4 regions of the Enterobacter sp. FW301-JW81 genome follow, and region 1 is predicted to be linked to each of the others. Evidence: predicted binding sites of a transcription regulator. Region 1 holds the regulator's gene; each other region holds the start of a gene.
What was found. The regulator CRP, encoded in region 1, controls carbon source genes, mostly activating them, when cyclic AMP is high. The targets are predictions, from matches to a motif close to ATGTGANNNNNNTCACAT.

Region 1 (3,718 bases):
ATGCCGCCAAAGGCAATCAGGCAGCCAATGAGGGTATCAATCAGCCTGGCGACAATAAACTGTTCACCATTGAGCGTGAGCAGCTGCAGGGTATACACCGCCGTCACCGTAAAGCCCACCATCGCCCAGCCGTAGTTTTTGCGGATAATCAGGTAGCTCACCAGCGTAATCGCCAGCATGCCAGCCAGGGTATAGCCTTCCGGCACGTGGAAGTGTAGCGTCACGCCCGCAATAATCAGCCCGGCCATCGTTCCGCCGGCCCGGTGCAGAATACGCACCCGCGTGGCGCCGTAGCCGTTCTGGGTGACAAACAGCACGGTCATTAAGATCCAGTAGGGTTTCGGCAGATGCAGCGCCATGCCCATCAGGCTGGCGGTACTGAGCATAACGCTGATCCTGGCGGCGTTGCGCAGGGCGGATGATTTAAGAGAAAGATAGCTTCTGAGCGCGGGCAGTAGCGGCAACCGTTTCTGCTTATCCGCCATCAGATCGCGGGGATAAAGCGGGCGCTGCGTGCGCAGCACGCGGGCGATGCGGCTGAAGTGCCAGGCGGCAAACTGGCCAACCGGGTTATCCGGATGCTGGCGTGCGATTTTCTCCAGCGCGCCGAGCTGTTTTTCCATGTTAAAGCGCGTGGGGTAGCGGTGGTAGAGAATATCGTCAGCCAGGACCCGCAGACGTGCCGATACTGTCTGCGCGTTCCAGCGGATCACCGCTTCGGCGTGGCTGCGCTCGACCAGCTTTTGTACCTCCTGCGGATGGTGAAGGCTAACGGAGATATGTTCCTGCAGATCGAGACCGACCTGGAAGGTGCGCAGCAGCCGTTTGTATTCGTGGTTTTTGTTGGCGGCGAGCATGTGCAGCTGCTGATAGCACTGGCTTATCAGATCTACCACCTTTTGCTGGCGCGTCAGCAGCGGCGGCAAGGATTTTTCCGGATCGGTATGCTGGGTGAGCAGGGTATATTTGGCTTCGCAGTAATCCGCCAGCTGCACATAGAGCAGGCTCAGAGATTCACGCAGCGGCTGTTCGCGCCACAGCCAGAACCAGAACCAGTTGAACAGCCCGTACCACAGCGTCCCCAGAGCGTAGATCAGCAGCGGCTCCCACACCGGCATATTCCCGGCGAGGCTCAGCGTGAAAATGGCCGCAATCAGCGAGGCGGGAAGCAGGCGGGCGTGCAGCGAGCTGATTTCGGCGGTGACGCCGAGGGTCATGGCCAGCACGGTCAGGATCAGCGGCAGCGGGATGTCCCGGGCAAGCAGAAGCTGTACGGCGAGGCTGCAGCCCGCAAACAGGCAGCCGCCAATAGTCAGACGTTTGAAAAAGCGCTTATGCGGCGTGTCCAGACCGGCGATGTTGCAGCAGGCGGGCACGAGAGAAAACAGCAGACCTTGCTGAAGATGTCCGAGGATCAAGCCCACGGCCACAGGAAGACACAACACCAGCGTTTGTCGCAGTGCGTAGTTAACTTCGGGGTGATAGATCAGCCTGCGCCACATGGGGAGTAGAGACAAAAACGGCGTGACACCCTGCGGTGACACGCCGTTTAAGCGGAATTAACGCGTTCCGTAGACCACGATGGTTTTACCGTGGGCGGAGATCAGGTTTTGATCTTCCAGCATTTTCAGGATACGGCCCACTGTCTCACGGGAACAACCGACGATCTGACCAATTTCCTGACGGGTAATTTTAATTTGCATGCCGTCCGGGTGGGTCATTGCGTCTGGCTGTTTCGCCAGGTTCAGCAGCGTTTGTGCAATACGGCCAGTTACGTCCAGGAAGGCGAGGTTACCCACTTTCTCAGAGGTGACCTGCAGACGGCGCGCCATCTGGGAAGAAAGACGCATCAGGATGTCAGGGTTAACCTGAATCAGCTGACGGAACTTCTTGTAAGAAATTTCAGCCACTTCACATGCTGTCTTTGCACGAACCCAGGCGCTACGTTCCTGGCCCTCTTCAAACAGGCCCAGTTCACCGATGAAATCGCCCTGGTTCAGATAAGAAAGGATCATCTCTTTCCCTTCTTCATCTTTGATCAGCACTGCCACCGAGCCTTTAACGATGTAATACAACGTTTCCGCTTTTTCACCCTGGTGAATCAGCGTGCTCTTCGATGGGTACTTATGAATGTGGCAATGAGACAAGAACCATTCGAGAGTCGGGTCTGTTTGCGGTTTGCCAAGCACCATGCGCTGTTATCCTCTGTTATAAGCTGTCACCAGAGTCATCAGATGCATCCGGACTCTGGGGTTGCAATCGAATTCTTACCCATACCCTGGGAAGTCGGCTACCGTAACGTTTCGCAGCCAGTAAAGTTTGATGTCCTCTGCATACACGTGTAACGTCAATGTATTACTGTAGCATCCTGAGTGTTTTAGCATAGCTTTCGCCGCGTGTCTCCTGGTGTCTCGCTTCAGCATGATGCAGGTCGCCTTCCATTGCGAGAAATGTAACGCACGCGTAATCTGTCACCAAAAATGCAACGTTGGAGTTCAAAAATATGCAAGCGCGCGTGAAGTGGGTTGAAGGTTTAACGTTCCTGGGCGAGTCCGCGTCAGGACACCAGATTTTGATGGATGGTAACTCCGGTGATAAAGCGCCAAGCCCAATGGAAATGGTGCTGATGGCGGCAGGCGGATGCAGCGCGATTGACGTGGTGTCGATTCTGCAAAAAGGCCGTCATGACGTGACGGATTGCGAGGTCAAACTCACCTCAGAGCGCCGGGAAGAGGCGCCACGCCTGTTCACCCACATTAATCTTCACTTTGTTGTCACCGGTAAAGCGCTGAAAGACGCGGCGGTCTCACGCGCGGTGGACCTGTCTGCGGAGAAGTACTGCTCTGTGGCGTTAATGCTGGAGAAAGCGGTAAAAATTACCCATTCGTATGAAGTGATCGAGGCTTAATCTTTTGGCGGGTGGCGCTGCGCTTACCCGCCCTACGGATTGTAGGCCCGGTAAGCGCAGCGCCACCGGGCAAAAATGATTATGCGATCTGCTTCCCTTCCATCAGCCGCTCCACCAGCGGCGTCATGATAAGCTCCATTGCCAGTCCCATTTTTCCGCCCGGCACCACCAATGTATTCATGTGCGAAATAAACGAGCCCTGCAGCATCGCCAGCAGCCAGGGGTAATCGATGCCTTCAAGATTGCGGAAATGGATCACCACAAAGCTCTCATCCAGAGAAGGGATCGTTTTGGCGGCAAACGGGTTGGAGGTGTCCACCGTCGGCACGCGCTGGAAGTTAATGTGCGTGCGGGAGAATTGCGGCGTTAAGTAATTGATGTAGTCTTCCATTGAGCGAACGACGGAATCCATCACCGCCTCGCGCGAGTGGCCGCGCTCGCTCATGTCACGCGTCAGCTTCTGGATCCACTCCAGGTTAACGATAGGAACCACCCCGACCAGCAGATCCACGTGGCGCGCCACGTCGTGCTGGGGCGTGACCACGCCGCCGTGTAATCCTTCGTAGAACAGCACGTCGGTGGGTTCCGGCAGCGGCTGCCAGGGGGTAAAGGTGCCCGGTACCTGGTTCCAGGGCACGGCTTCGTCGTAAGTGTGCAGATACTTACGGGACTGCCCTGTGCCGCTCAGGCCATATTCGTGGAAGGTTTGCTCCAGCAGGCCGAAGTCATTGGCTTCCGGGCCGAAGTAGCTGATGTGTTTACCCAGATCGCGCGCCTTACGGATGGCCATGTCCATCTCAGGGCGCGTGT
Region 2 (3,718 bases), on a different contig from region 1:
CCGGATAACCCTGCGCGTCTTCCGGCACTTCATGCATCGCCGGGATCGGCACCAGCGGGCCTAAAAAGCGCGGTTCGCGTTTGAAAATATAGAGGTCGGCCAGGGCACCAAAACGGGCGCCAAACTCGCGGACGCGCACGCTCAGCATATCTTTTGGCGACGGCACCGCGTAGCACTGCGCCTGAATGCCCATGTGCAGGGCGATAAACAGCGCGCGCTCGCAGTGGAAGCGCTGGGTGATGATGATGAAGTCGTTGGTATCGAAGACTTTGCGGGTGCGTACGATGGAGTCCAGGGTGCGGAACCCGGCGTAGTCGAGCACGATATCGGCAGGGTCCACGCCCCCGGCAATCAAGTCCTTACGCATCGTCACCGGTTCGTTATAGCTTTGCAGGGCGTTATCCCCGCTCAGCAGCAGATAGTTCACCTTACCGCTGTTGTAGGCATTCAGCGCGCCCTGAATGCGGTAACGGTAATACTGGTTAATGACGCCGGTGCGGTAGTACTTGGCGGTGCCGAGCACCACGCCAACCTGACGATAGGGCAGGTCCTGCAGGTCATCAAAGATGTAGGGGGCGGTTTTCCAGCTCATCCAGCGATCGAGACCCAGCACGATCAACAGCAGTATGCCGACCAGGACAGACAGGCTGTAAAAAACGCGCTTTAACATGCAGATGGCTCGTACCGAAGGTGAAATTTAACTCAGGCTACTTTACCCGCCTGGTTAGCGCAAGAAACAGAGACTCAACTGAGGGGTTTTTCAGCAAACGGGCGGGCATTTCTGCCCGCCGGAAGGATTACGCAAGCAGCACGCGGTCAATCGTCGTACAGCCGAGCGCCTTAAGCGTCGCGGCGGTTGCATCCCACTGAATCAGCGGCGCATCGGCAATTTCGGCCAGAATGGCGCGCTGAATGTCAGGGTAGTCATAGCCGTTCAGGCTCAGCAGGTTAAGTGCGCCCTGCAGCGGCGGCAGCGTTGGGTTAAACGCGGCGTTTTCCGCATAGCTGCCGCTAAAGGTACGGCCATCGCGGCACTGCAGCGCGACGCCGCTCGGGGACTTGCTGTACGGCGTATGGCTCTTGTTGGCAGCGGCAATGGCCGCCTGGTTCAGGTCATCGCCGGACAGGGCGAAACCGTGGTCCTGCTCGTCCATCAGCAGCGTTTTGATCTCCAGATCTTTCGGGCCAAACGCGTCCGGCAGGTAATCCGCCAGCGTGTGCGGCGCGCGACCCGGCAGGTTGATGCGCAGCTGCAGCCCGCTGTTCAGCTCGTTCATGAACTGACGGCAGTGGCCGCACGGGGTGTAGTTCACGGTAATGGCGCTCAGCGCTTTTTCACCGCGCAACCAGGCGTGACTGATGGCGCTCTGCTCGGCGTGAACGGTTTGCTGCATGGTTGCGCCCAGGAACTCCATATTGCCGCCGAAGTACCAGGTGCCGCTGACGCCCCGCGCAATGGCCCCGACGTTGAAGTGGGAGAGATCGGCCCGCGCGCAGGCGGCGGCCAGGGGGAGCAGTGCGAAAGCCAGCGCGTCTTCGTCCAGTCCCGTTGCCTGTTTCAGCATCGTGACCTGCTCAGCCGTCAGCAGGGCGGGGAAGTGTGCATCTGCCAGAACGGGAGCCAGGGCTGACTGCAAATTCTCTGCAAGCTGGGCGAAAGCAGCTTGAAAACGTGGGTGCATGGCGTTTGCCTCATAAAGGTTAATGGATCGGTAGTTTACGGAGCCGTCAGGGCTTTATATGTGATCCACTTCTCATTATGTATGCAACTTATGAAATCAAAATGAAATTTGCGCGACGCATCGCAAATTTTAGCCCATTACCGCCAGGATCAGCGGGAAAATGAACGGGGCCAGCAGGGAGGTGATAATCCCGCAGATCACCAGCGCCAGGGAGCTAAACGCCCCTTCCTGATAGTCCAGCTCCGCGCAGCGGGCGGTGCCCAGCGCGTGCGAAGCGGTGCCCATCGACAGCCCACGTGCAGCCTTAGTATGAATACGCATCGCGTTCAGCAGGGTGTGGCCAAACACCGCGCCGAGAATCCCGACGAAAATAACGCACATCGCGCTGATGGCCGGAATACCGCCGAGGCTGCCGCCGACCGCCATCGCGATAGGCGTAGTCACCGATTTCGGCAGGATAGAGGCCGCAATCTGCGGAGAAGCCCCCATCAGCATCGCCACCGACGTCCCGGTGATCATCGCCACAAGGCTGCCCACAAAACAGATGGTAATGATGGATTTCCAGCGAGCGCGGATCTGGTGCAGTTGCTCATAAAGCGGAAAGGCCAGCGCGACAACGGCGGGCTGCAGCAGGTCGTTTAAAATTTTGCTGCCGGCAAAGTAGCGTTCATAAGGAATGCCGGTGAGCAGCAGGAACGGAATAATCACCACCATCGCCACCAGCAGCGGGTTCAGCAAGGGCATTTTGAAACGTGCGGCAAGCTTACGCGCGGCGAAGAACACCGCCAGGGTTAACGGCAGCGACCACCAGATATTGGCCATCATTTTTTTGTTTTCTCCCCAATCACGTTACGTTCGCCATGCACCAGATGCGAACTCCAGCTCACTACCAGGAAAACCACCAGCGTACTGACCGCGCAGGAGACCACAATCGGGCCGAACTGGGCCTTGAGCAAATCAAAATACTGCATGACCCCGACGCCGATAGGCACGAAAAGCAGCGCCATATAGCGAATGAGAACGAAGCAGCCGGGGTTGACCCACTTTGCGGGCAAGATTTGTAATGCCAGCAAAACAAAGAGGATCAGCATACCGATAATGCTGCCGGGAATGGTGATAGGCAGCAGCGACGCGATGAAAATCCCGGCATACAGGCAGGCGTAAATCAGGACGAATGCGCGCAGATATTGCCAGATAATGTTCAATGATTTACTCATGGTGATAGTCCTTGCTGAAACGCATTCATCATACAATTAAACCTAAAAATGTGCCATGGATCACATCATGAATTTTGAGCATACCAGACATTCCAGAATGGAACGTCCGGTATCACCTTATGGAGACAGGCTACAGTTTAGAGGAAAGGGATTGCGCTGGCGAAGTGACGCGCCAGAGATTGCATCAGCGCGAGGCGGTCAGTTTATCGAGAAAGGAATACAGCGCCTGGTTCATTTCGCCATAATCATGGGAGCGGATTTTTTCCGCCGTTTCGACAAAACGGAATTCACCCGCACGGCGGAGGTCGTTCTGCGAATGCTCAATCAGCAGCTCTACCACCTCCGGCGTCAGTTCCATATGGCACTGAAAACCGTAAACCCGTTCGCCGTATTGCACGATCTGGCGGGGACAGCCCTCGCTGTAAGCGAGAACCTTAGCCTGCGGCGTCAACCCCGGCATGTCGTTATGCCAGTGACCGACGTTCAGCACGCTGCCAAAGTCCTTAAACAGCGGGTTCGCCTTGCCTGCATCCGTGAGCCTGACGGGAAATTTGCCGATCTCTTTTTCCGGGCTATGACAAAACGCTGCGCCCAGCGCCTCACCGATAAGCTGTGAGCCCAGACAAACGCCTATCACCGTTTTACCTGCCTCTATCGCGCGGCTGATGAGTGCCTTTTCCGCCTGTGCATCAAACCAGGGGCATTCCTCAAGCGTAGTGGCGGGTGACTGCGGGCCTCCCATGATGATAAGCAGGTCTGTGCGCCCCAGCTCCTCGGGTAAAGGATCGCCCTCATAAACTCTGGTGTAGCTCAGACGAC
Region 3 (3,718 bases), on a different contig from region 1:
TCCGCGGCCTGCGTCTGGACTTCAAAAAGGGCAATCTGGATGCGAATCACTACCGCACCGGTATCGCTGAACACATCAAACAGGCGATTATCGAGCAGGAACGTCTGGGTCTGGACGTGCTGGTGCACGGTGAGGCCGAGCGTAACGACATGGTGGAATACTTCGGTGAACATCTGGACGGTTTCGTGTTTACCCAGAACGGCTGGGTGCAGAGCTACGGCTCCCGCTGCGTGAAGCCACCGGTGGTCATTGGTGACGTCAGCCGTCCGGAAGCGATCACCGTGGAGTGGGCGAAATACGCGCAGTCCCTGACGGACAAGCCGGTGAAAGGCATGCTCACCGGTCCGGTAACAATTCTTTGCTGGTCCTTCCCGCGTGAAGACGTGACCCGTGAAACCATCGCGAAGCAAATTGCGCTGGCGCTGCGTGACGAAGTGGCCGATCTCGAAGCCGCAGGCATTGGCATCATCCAGATTGACGAACCGGCGCTGCGCGAAGGCTTGCCGCTGCGCCGCAGCGACTGGGATGCGTATTTACAGTGGGGCGTGGAAGCGTTCCGCATCAACGCCGCGGTCGCGAAGGACGACACCCAGATCCACACCCACATGTGTTACTGCGAATTTAACGACATCATGGATTCGATTGCCGCGCTGGACGCTGACGTGATCACCATCGAGACCTCGCGTTCAGACATGGAGCTGCTGGAGTCGTTTGAAGAGTTCGACTATCCGAATGAGATTGGGCCGGGCGTGTACGACATTCACTCCCCGAACGTGCCTAGCGTGGAGTGGATTGAAGCCCTGCTGAAAAAAGCGGCTCAGCGCATTCCGGCAGAGCGCCTGTGGGTAAACCCGGACTGCGGACTGAAAACCCGCGGCTGGCCGGAAACCCGCGCGGCGCTGGCCAACATGGTGAAAGCGGCGCAGAACTTGCGTCAGGCGTAACGGATCTGCATTGCCGGGTGGCACCCGGCCTACCTGAAGGCCCGGTAAGGCGTAACTGCCACCGGGCTTTTTTTACGCTTTTTTCCCGCCGTACTGGTTAAACCACGCCAGCATCCGCTGCCAGCCATCTTTGGCTGATTCTGCATGATAGCTCGGACGATAATCGGCGTTAAACGCATGTCCGGCATCCGGGTACACCACAATCTCCGCCTTCGCATTGGCCGCGCGGAGCGCATGGCGCATGGTCTCTACCGAATCCAGCGAAATACCGGTGTCCTGACCGCCGTACAGCCCTAACACCGGGGCATTTAACTCAGTGGCGATATCCACGGGATGTTTCGGTGAATTCAGCGTCTTTTCACCCACCAGTTTACCGTACCAGGCGACAGCGGCTTTGAGCTGCGGGTTATGTGCGGCATACAGCCAGCTAATGCGACCGCCCCAGCAGAAACCGGTGACCAGCAGACGGTGTGGATCGCCCCCGTTGCGCGCCGCCCAGCTGGCAACGTGGTCGAGATCGGCCAGCACCTGTGCGTCAGGAACCTTGCTGACCAGGTTGCTGAGCAGCGTGGGAATATCGCTGTAGTCGTTCGGATCGCCCTGACGGAAGTAGAGCTCTGGAGCAACGGCCAGATACCCTTCCAGCGCCAGCCGGCGGCAGAGGTCGCGAATGTGTTCGTGAACGCCAAAAATCTCCTGAATCACAATCACGATGGGCAGCGGGCCGTCTGCCGATTTTGGCCGTGCGTGATAAGCTGGCATATTCTCCCCCTGCGAGGGAATGGAGGTCTCACCCGCCGTAATTTCCGCTTCTGGCGTCGACACGATGGTTGAAGCATGTGGGGCCGCAGCAGGTGCAAAACCGGTTTTTTCAGTCATGGCATTCTCCGTACCAATGAGTTAGCGCAAAGGTAAATATAGACACCAGGTTAACAACTCACAGTGCCTTAAACGGTCTATCTTTTGTGCAGCACATGACGATATAACTTGTTAATGTGATGTAAATCACTTTTTTATGGAAATTTAATGCAATCATTTTCATTCATGGTGAGTTGCGTCACGAAATTATCCTTACTGCTTCTGTAAAGTACCGTTTTACTTCTTCTGACTAACCGACCCACAGAGGAGTCACCTATGTCTAAGTCTGATGTTTTTCATCTCGGCCTCACCAAAAACGATTTACAAGGGGCTACGCTCGCAATCGTCCCTGGCGACCCTGAGCGTGTGGAAAAGATCGCCGCGCTGATGGATAAGCCGGTCAAGCTGGCAGCCCATCGCGAATTCACCACCTGGCGTGCAGAGCTGGATGGTAAAGCCGTGATCGTGTGTTCTACCGGTATCGGTGGACCGTCTACTTCAATTGCTGTTGAAGAACTGGCGCAGCTGGGCATTCGTACTTTCCTGCGTATCGGTACCACCGGCGCTATTCAGCCGCACATCAACGTGGGCGACGTGCTGGTCACGACCGCGTCCGTACGTCTGGACGGAGCAAGCCTGCACTTTGCGCCGATGGAATTCCCGGCAGTAGCAGACTTTGAATGTACTACTGCGCTGGTTGAAGCCGCGAAATCCGTGGGCGCGACTACCCACGTGGGCGTAACCGCCTCTTCCGATACCTTCTACCCGGGCCAGGAGCGTTACGACACCTTCTCCGGCCGCGTCGTTAGCCGTTTCAAAGGCTCAATGGAAGAGTGGCAGTCCATGGGCGTGATGAACTACGAAATGGAATCTGCAACGCTGCTGACCATGTGCGCAAGCCAGGGTCTGCGTGCCGGTATGGTGGCGGGCGTTATCGTCAACCGTACCCAGCAGGAAATCCCGAACGCCGAAACCATGAAGCAGACTGAAAGTCATGCGGTGAAAATCGTGGTTGAAGCCGCGCGTCGCCTGATCTAGTCCTCTCCTTTCGAAATCAAAGGCCGACACGTTCGGCCTTTGATTTTTTGCGTAGCGCCTCGCAGGAAAACCCTTTCAAACTGGACGTTTATACAGCACAATCCTATTTTGTGCGGGTAATACGTTGATGCAGGGGGCATTGTGGATATCTCAGTCCTGGTATATGCGGTGATTGCGCTGGCGGGTGTGGCAATAGGCTGGCTCATTTCCAGCTATCAGCATGCGCAGCAGAAGGCCGATCAATTGGCAGAGCGCGAAGAGATAGTCGCCGATTTAAGCGCGGCAAAGCAGCAGCTTGCGCTGAGCGAACACTGGCGTGATGAGTGTGAGCTGCTCAACAACGAGCTGCGTAATCTGCGCGATATCAACACCTCGCTGGAGGCCGATCTCCGCGAAGTGACCACCCGCCTTGAATCCACGCAACTGCATGCGGAAGACAAAATCCGCCAGATGATCAACAGCGAGCAGCGCCTCAGCGAACAGTTTGAGAACCTCGCCAACCGTATTTTCGAGCACAGCAACCGTCGCGTTGACGAACAGAACCGCCAGAGTCTGAACAGCCTGCTGACGCCGCTGCGCGAACAGCTGGACGGTTTTCGCCGCCAGGTGCAGGACAGCTTTGGTCAGGAAGCCCGCGAGCGCCACACGCTGGCGCATGAGATTCGCAATCTTCAGCAACTGAATGCGCAAATGGCGCAGGAAGCGGTCAACCTGACCCGTGCCCTTAAAGGTGATAACAAAACCCAGGGCAATTGGGGAGAAGTGGTACTGACCCGCGTACTGGAAGCCTCTGGCCTGCGGGAAGGCTATGAATACGAAACGCAGGTGAGTATCGAAAACGATGCCCGCTCGCGTATGCAGCCGGATGTAATAGTGCG
Region 4 (3,718 bases), on a different contig from region 1:
CAGAGAGTCGCGCGGTGTTTATCCGATCCGCGCAGGAGATTGTCGACAAATACGGCCTGGACGGGATCGATCTCGACTGGGAGTACCCGGTGAACGGTGCCTGGGGGTTGGTCGCAAGCCAGCCCGCCGATCGGGATAACTTCACCGCCCTGCTGAAAGAGATGCGCGCCGCCTTTGGGCACAAAAAGCTGGTGACCATAGCGGTGGGCGCCAATGCGGAAAGTCCGAAAAGCTGGGTGGATGTGAAAGCCATCGCTCCCCTGCTCGACTACATCAACCTGATGACCTACGACATGGCGTACGGTACGCAGTACTTCAACGCCAACCTGTATGACTCCAGCGCCTGGCCGACGGTGGCCGCCGCGGACAAATACAGCGTGGATTTTGTGGTGAACAACTATCTGGCCGCCGGGCTGAAGCCGCAGCAGATGAACCTCGGGATCGGTTTCTATGGCCGCGTGCCAAAACGTGCGGTGGAGCCGGGCATTGACTGGACCAAACCCGACGCGCAAAAAAATCCGGTCACCCAGCCCTACTTCGGTTCCCAGGAGATTGAGTTGTTCAGATCGCTCGGCTATGACCTGACCAAAGATACCTACGTGAAGTACAACGATATCGTGAAGAAGCTGCTGAACGATCCGCAGAAGCGTTTTACCGAGCACTGGGATGAACAGGCGAAAGTCCCGTGGCTGTCGGTGAAAGGTGCCGACGGCAACGCGCTGTTTGCGATTTCGTATGAGAACCCGCGTTCCGTTGCGATCAAAGCGGACTACATCAAAGAGAAAGGTCTCGCCGGAGCAATGTTCTGGGAGTATGGCGCCGATGACGAAAACCGGCTAGCGAAGCAGCTGGCGGAGTCGCTCGGGATCCCGCACAAGTAGTGAAGCAATCAAACCCTCTCCCTGTGGGAGAGGGTTTGATGAGGCCATCAACCCGCGCCGTTATTGCATTTTTATCGTCGCAATCGGCTTCGGCGTGATGCCGAAGTCCTCTTTCAGCTCGCGCTTGCTCTTCATCACCATCTGGCCCTGGGTGTCGATCGTCATGTGCTGCGCGTCGGTATTATTGCGCGCCTGCCACAGCATCACCAGCTGCAGGCTGTTCTCTTTTTGCTCCGGCGTCAGCGCAACGCCATCGGGCCATTTTCCCAGCTCGACGGCGGTCACCAGACGCTGATAAATCTCCGGCGTCATGCCGCTAATCATGTCATCAATATTCACAATCGCGCCCTTTCAAAGGAATAATTTGCTGAATCGTTTTTTCAACCCTTAACCTGATCACCGTTTTCGTCGTCAGTGAAGCTCATTGAGGCCGAATTGACGCAGAAGCGCTCACCCGTTGGCTGAGGGCCATCCGGGAAGACGTGTCCAAGGTGCGCATCGCAGTTACCGCAGCGAATTTCCGTGCGCACCATACCGTGCGACGAGTCGGTCAGGTAGCGGATTGCCTCATCGCTCACCGGCTCGTAAAAGCTCGGCCAGCCGCAGCCAGAATCAAATTTCGTTTGTGAATTGAACAGGGGGGCATCACAGACCAGGCAGTGGTAGACGCCGTCTCGCTTGTTGTGCAGTAAACGCCCAGTGAACGGCGGCTCCGTTCCGTGATTCTGCGTCACGTAAAACTGCATTTCTGTGAGGTTTTTTTTCAAATCGTCAGGGTTACGTTGGTTCGACATATGCTTACATCTCGCTGTAGAAACAGACATCTTTTAACCCGGATTCTAACAAAACATTAACACCCTTGCGTGCACTTTTGTTCTAAACTTATGTGTCGCGAAAAGGCGGTCAGGCAATTGTGATCATGTTCACATTTTTATCCTGCGAGGACTTTAAAATTCCGGGCGCAGCCCCCATGTGGTTGCAAGCTCAAAGGGAAAGTGAGGCGAGTCAGTCGCACAAACGTTAGTCACAGGATTGATTTGTCGCAATGATTGACACGATTCCGCTTGACGCTGCGTAAGGTTTTTGTAATTTTACAGGCAACCTTTTATTCACTAACAAATAGCTGGTGGAATATATGACTATCAAAGTAGGTATCAACGGTTTTGGCCGTATCGGCCGTATTGTTTTCCGTGCTGCTCAGAAACGTTCTGACATCGAAATCGTTGGTATCAACGATCTCCTGGACGCTGAATACATGGCGTACATGCTGAAGTACGACTCAACTCACGGTCGTTTCGACGGCACCGTTGAAGTGAAAGACGGCCACCTGGTTGTTAACGGCAAAACCATCCGCGTTACTGCTGAGAAAGACCCAGCTAACCTGAAATGGAACGAAATCGGTGTTGACGTTGTAGCTGAAGCTACCGGTATCTTCCTGACCGACGAAACCGCGCGTAAACACATCACCGCGGGTGCGAAAAAAGTTGTTCTGACTGGTCCTTCCAAAGACAACACCCCAATGTTCGTTCGCGGTGCAAACTTCGAAACCTACGCTGGCCAGGACATCGTTTCCAACGCATCCTGCACCACCAACTGCCTGGCACCGCTGGCTAAAGTTATCAACGACAACTTCGGCATCGTTGAAGGTCTGATGACTACCGTTCACGCGACCACCGCTACTCAGAAAACCGTTGATGGCCCGTCTCACAAAGACTGGCGCGGCGGCCGTGGCGCGGCTCAGAACATCATCCCATCCTCTACCGGTGCTGCTAAAGCAGTAGGTAAAGTACTGCCAGAACTGAATGGCAAACTGACTGGTATGGCGTTCCGCGTTCCAACTCCTAACGTATCCGTTGTTGACCTGACCGTTCGTCTGGAAAAAGCTGCTTCTTATGAAGAAATTAAGAAAGCAATCAAAGCTGCTTCCGAAGGCGCAATGAAAGGCGTTCTGGGCTACACCGAAGACGACGTTGTATCTACCGATTTCAACGGCGAAGTGTGCACTTCCGTGTTCGATGCTAAAGCAGGTATCGCACTGAACGACAACTTCGTTAAACTGGTATCCTGGTACGACAACGAAACCGGCTACTCTAACAAAGTACTGGACCTGATCGCTCACATCTCCAAATAAGTTGAGATGAGTGTTTGATCCAAAAAGGCGACTTCGGTCGCCTTTTTTATTGTTTTTAGACAGAGGATTGCTTAATGATTAATAAAATTTTTGCACTTCCGGTAGTCGAACAACTTACCCCTGTGCTCTCCCGCCGTCAGATTGACGGTGCCGACGTTATCGTCGTTGACCATCCGCGCGTGAAAGCCTCCGTGGCGCTGAACGGCGCTCACCTGCTCTCCTGGAAACCGGAAGGTGAAGCCGAAGGTTTGTGGCTGAGCGATGCGACCTCTTTCAAAAAAGGGGCGGCGATCCGCGGTGGCGTACCGATCTGCTGGCCGTGGTTCGGCCCTTCCGCACAGCAGGGTTTGCCTTCTCACGGGTTTGCCCGTAACCAGCAGTGGACCCTGAAAGCGCATAATGAAGATGAAAACGGCGCAGTGCTGACCTTTGAGCTGCAGGCAAATGACGAAACCCGCGCCCTCTGGCCACACGATTTCACCCTGTACGCCCGCTTTAAGCTGAGCAAAACCTGCGAAATCGAACTGGAAGCCCACGGTGAGTTCGAAACTACTGCTGCCCTGCACACCTACTTCAACGTGGGTGATATCAGCGCAGTGAAGGTGAGCGGCCTTGGCGATACCTTTATCGACAAAGTGGATAACGCTAAAGAAGGTAAGCTGAGCGACGGGGTACAAACGTTCCCTGACCGTACCGATCGAGTCTA

Region 2: the regulator CRP is predicted to act here: its motif matches at 1,741-1,758, upstream of cdd (cytidine deaminase).
Region 3: the regulator CRP is predicted to act here: its motif matches at 1,938-1,955, upstream of udp (uridine phosphorylase).
Region 4: the regulator CRP is predicted to act here: its motif matches at 1,793-1,810, upstream of msrB (peptide-methionine (R)-S-oxide reductase MsrB).

Annotation. Positions count from the first base shown of each region.
Region 1 covers NZ_JBYTBA010000008.1:145,008-148,725, forward strand. Annotated here, with positions in the region: gene AC3WOK_RS21290 (YccS/YhfK family putative transporter) at 1-1,502, opposite strand, end outside; gene crp (cAMP-activated global transcriptional regulator CRP) at 1,560-2,192, opposite strand; gene AC3WOK_RS21300 (OsmC family protein) at 2,504-2,908, shown strand; gene AC3WOK_RS21305 (phosphoribulokinase) at 2,988-3,718, opposite strand, start outside.
Region 2 covers NZ_JBYTBA010000002.1:390,657-394,374, forward strand. Annotated here, with positions in the region: gene sanA (outer membrane permeability protein SanA) at 1-670, opposite strand, end outside; gene cdd (cytidine deaminase) at 798-1,682, opposite strand; gene AC3WOK_RS08775 (CidB/LrgB family autolysis modulator) at 1,812-2,507, opposite strand; gene AC3WOK_RS08780 (CidA/LrgA family protein) at 2,504-2,899, opposite strand; gene AC3WOK_RS08785 (type 1 glutamine amidotransferase) at 3,084-3,718, opposite strand, start outside.
Region 3 covers NZ_JBYTBA010000011.1:17,012-20,729, reverse strand. Annotated here, with positions in the region: gene metE (5-methyltetrahydropteroyltriglutamate--homocysteine S-methyltransferase) at 1-944, shown strand, start outside; gene AC3WOK_RS22860 (dienelactone hydrolase family protein) at 1,017-1,823, opposite strand; gene udp (uridine phosphorylase) at 2,079-2,840, shown strand; gene rmuC (DNA recombination protein RmuC) at 2,982-3,718, shown strand, end outside.
Region 4 covers NZ_JBYTBA010000001.1:494,193-497,910, reverse strand. Annotated here, with positions in the region: gene chiD (chitinase ChiD) at 1-881, shown strand, start outside; gene AC3WOK_RS02340 (YeaC family protein) at 942-1,205, opposite strand; gene msrB (peptide-methionine (R)-S-oxide reductase MsrB) at 1,262-1,675, opposite strand; gene gapA (glyceraldehyde-3-phosphate dehydrogenase) at 2,017-3,012, shown strand; gene AC3WOK_RS02325 (D-hexose-6-phosphate mutarotase) at 3,087-3,718, shown strand, end outside.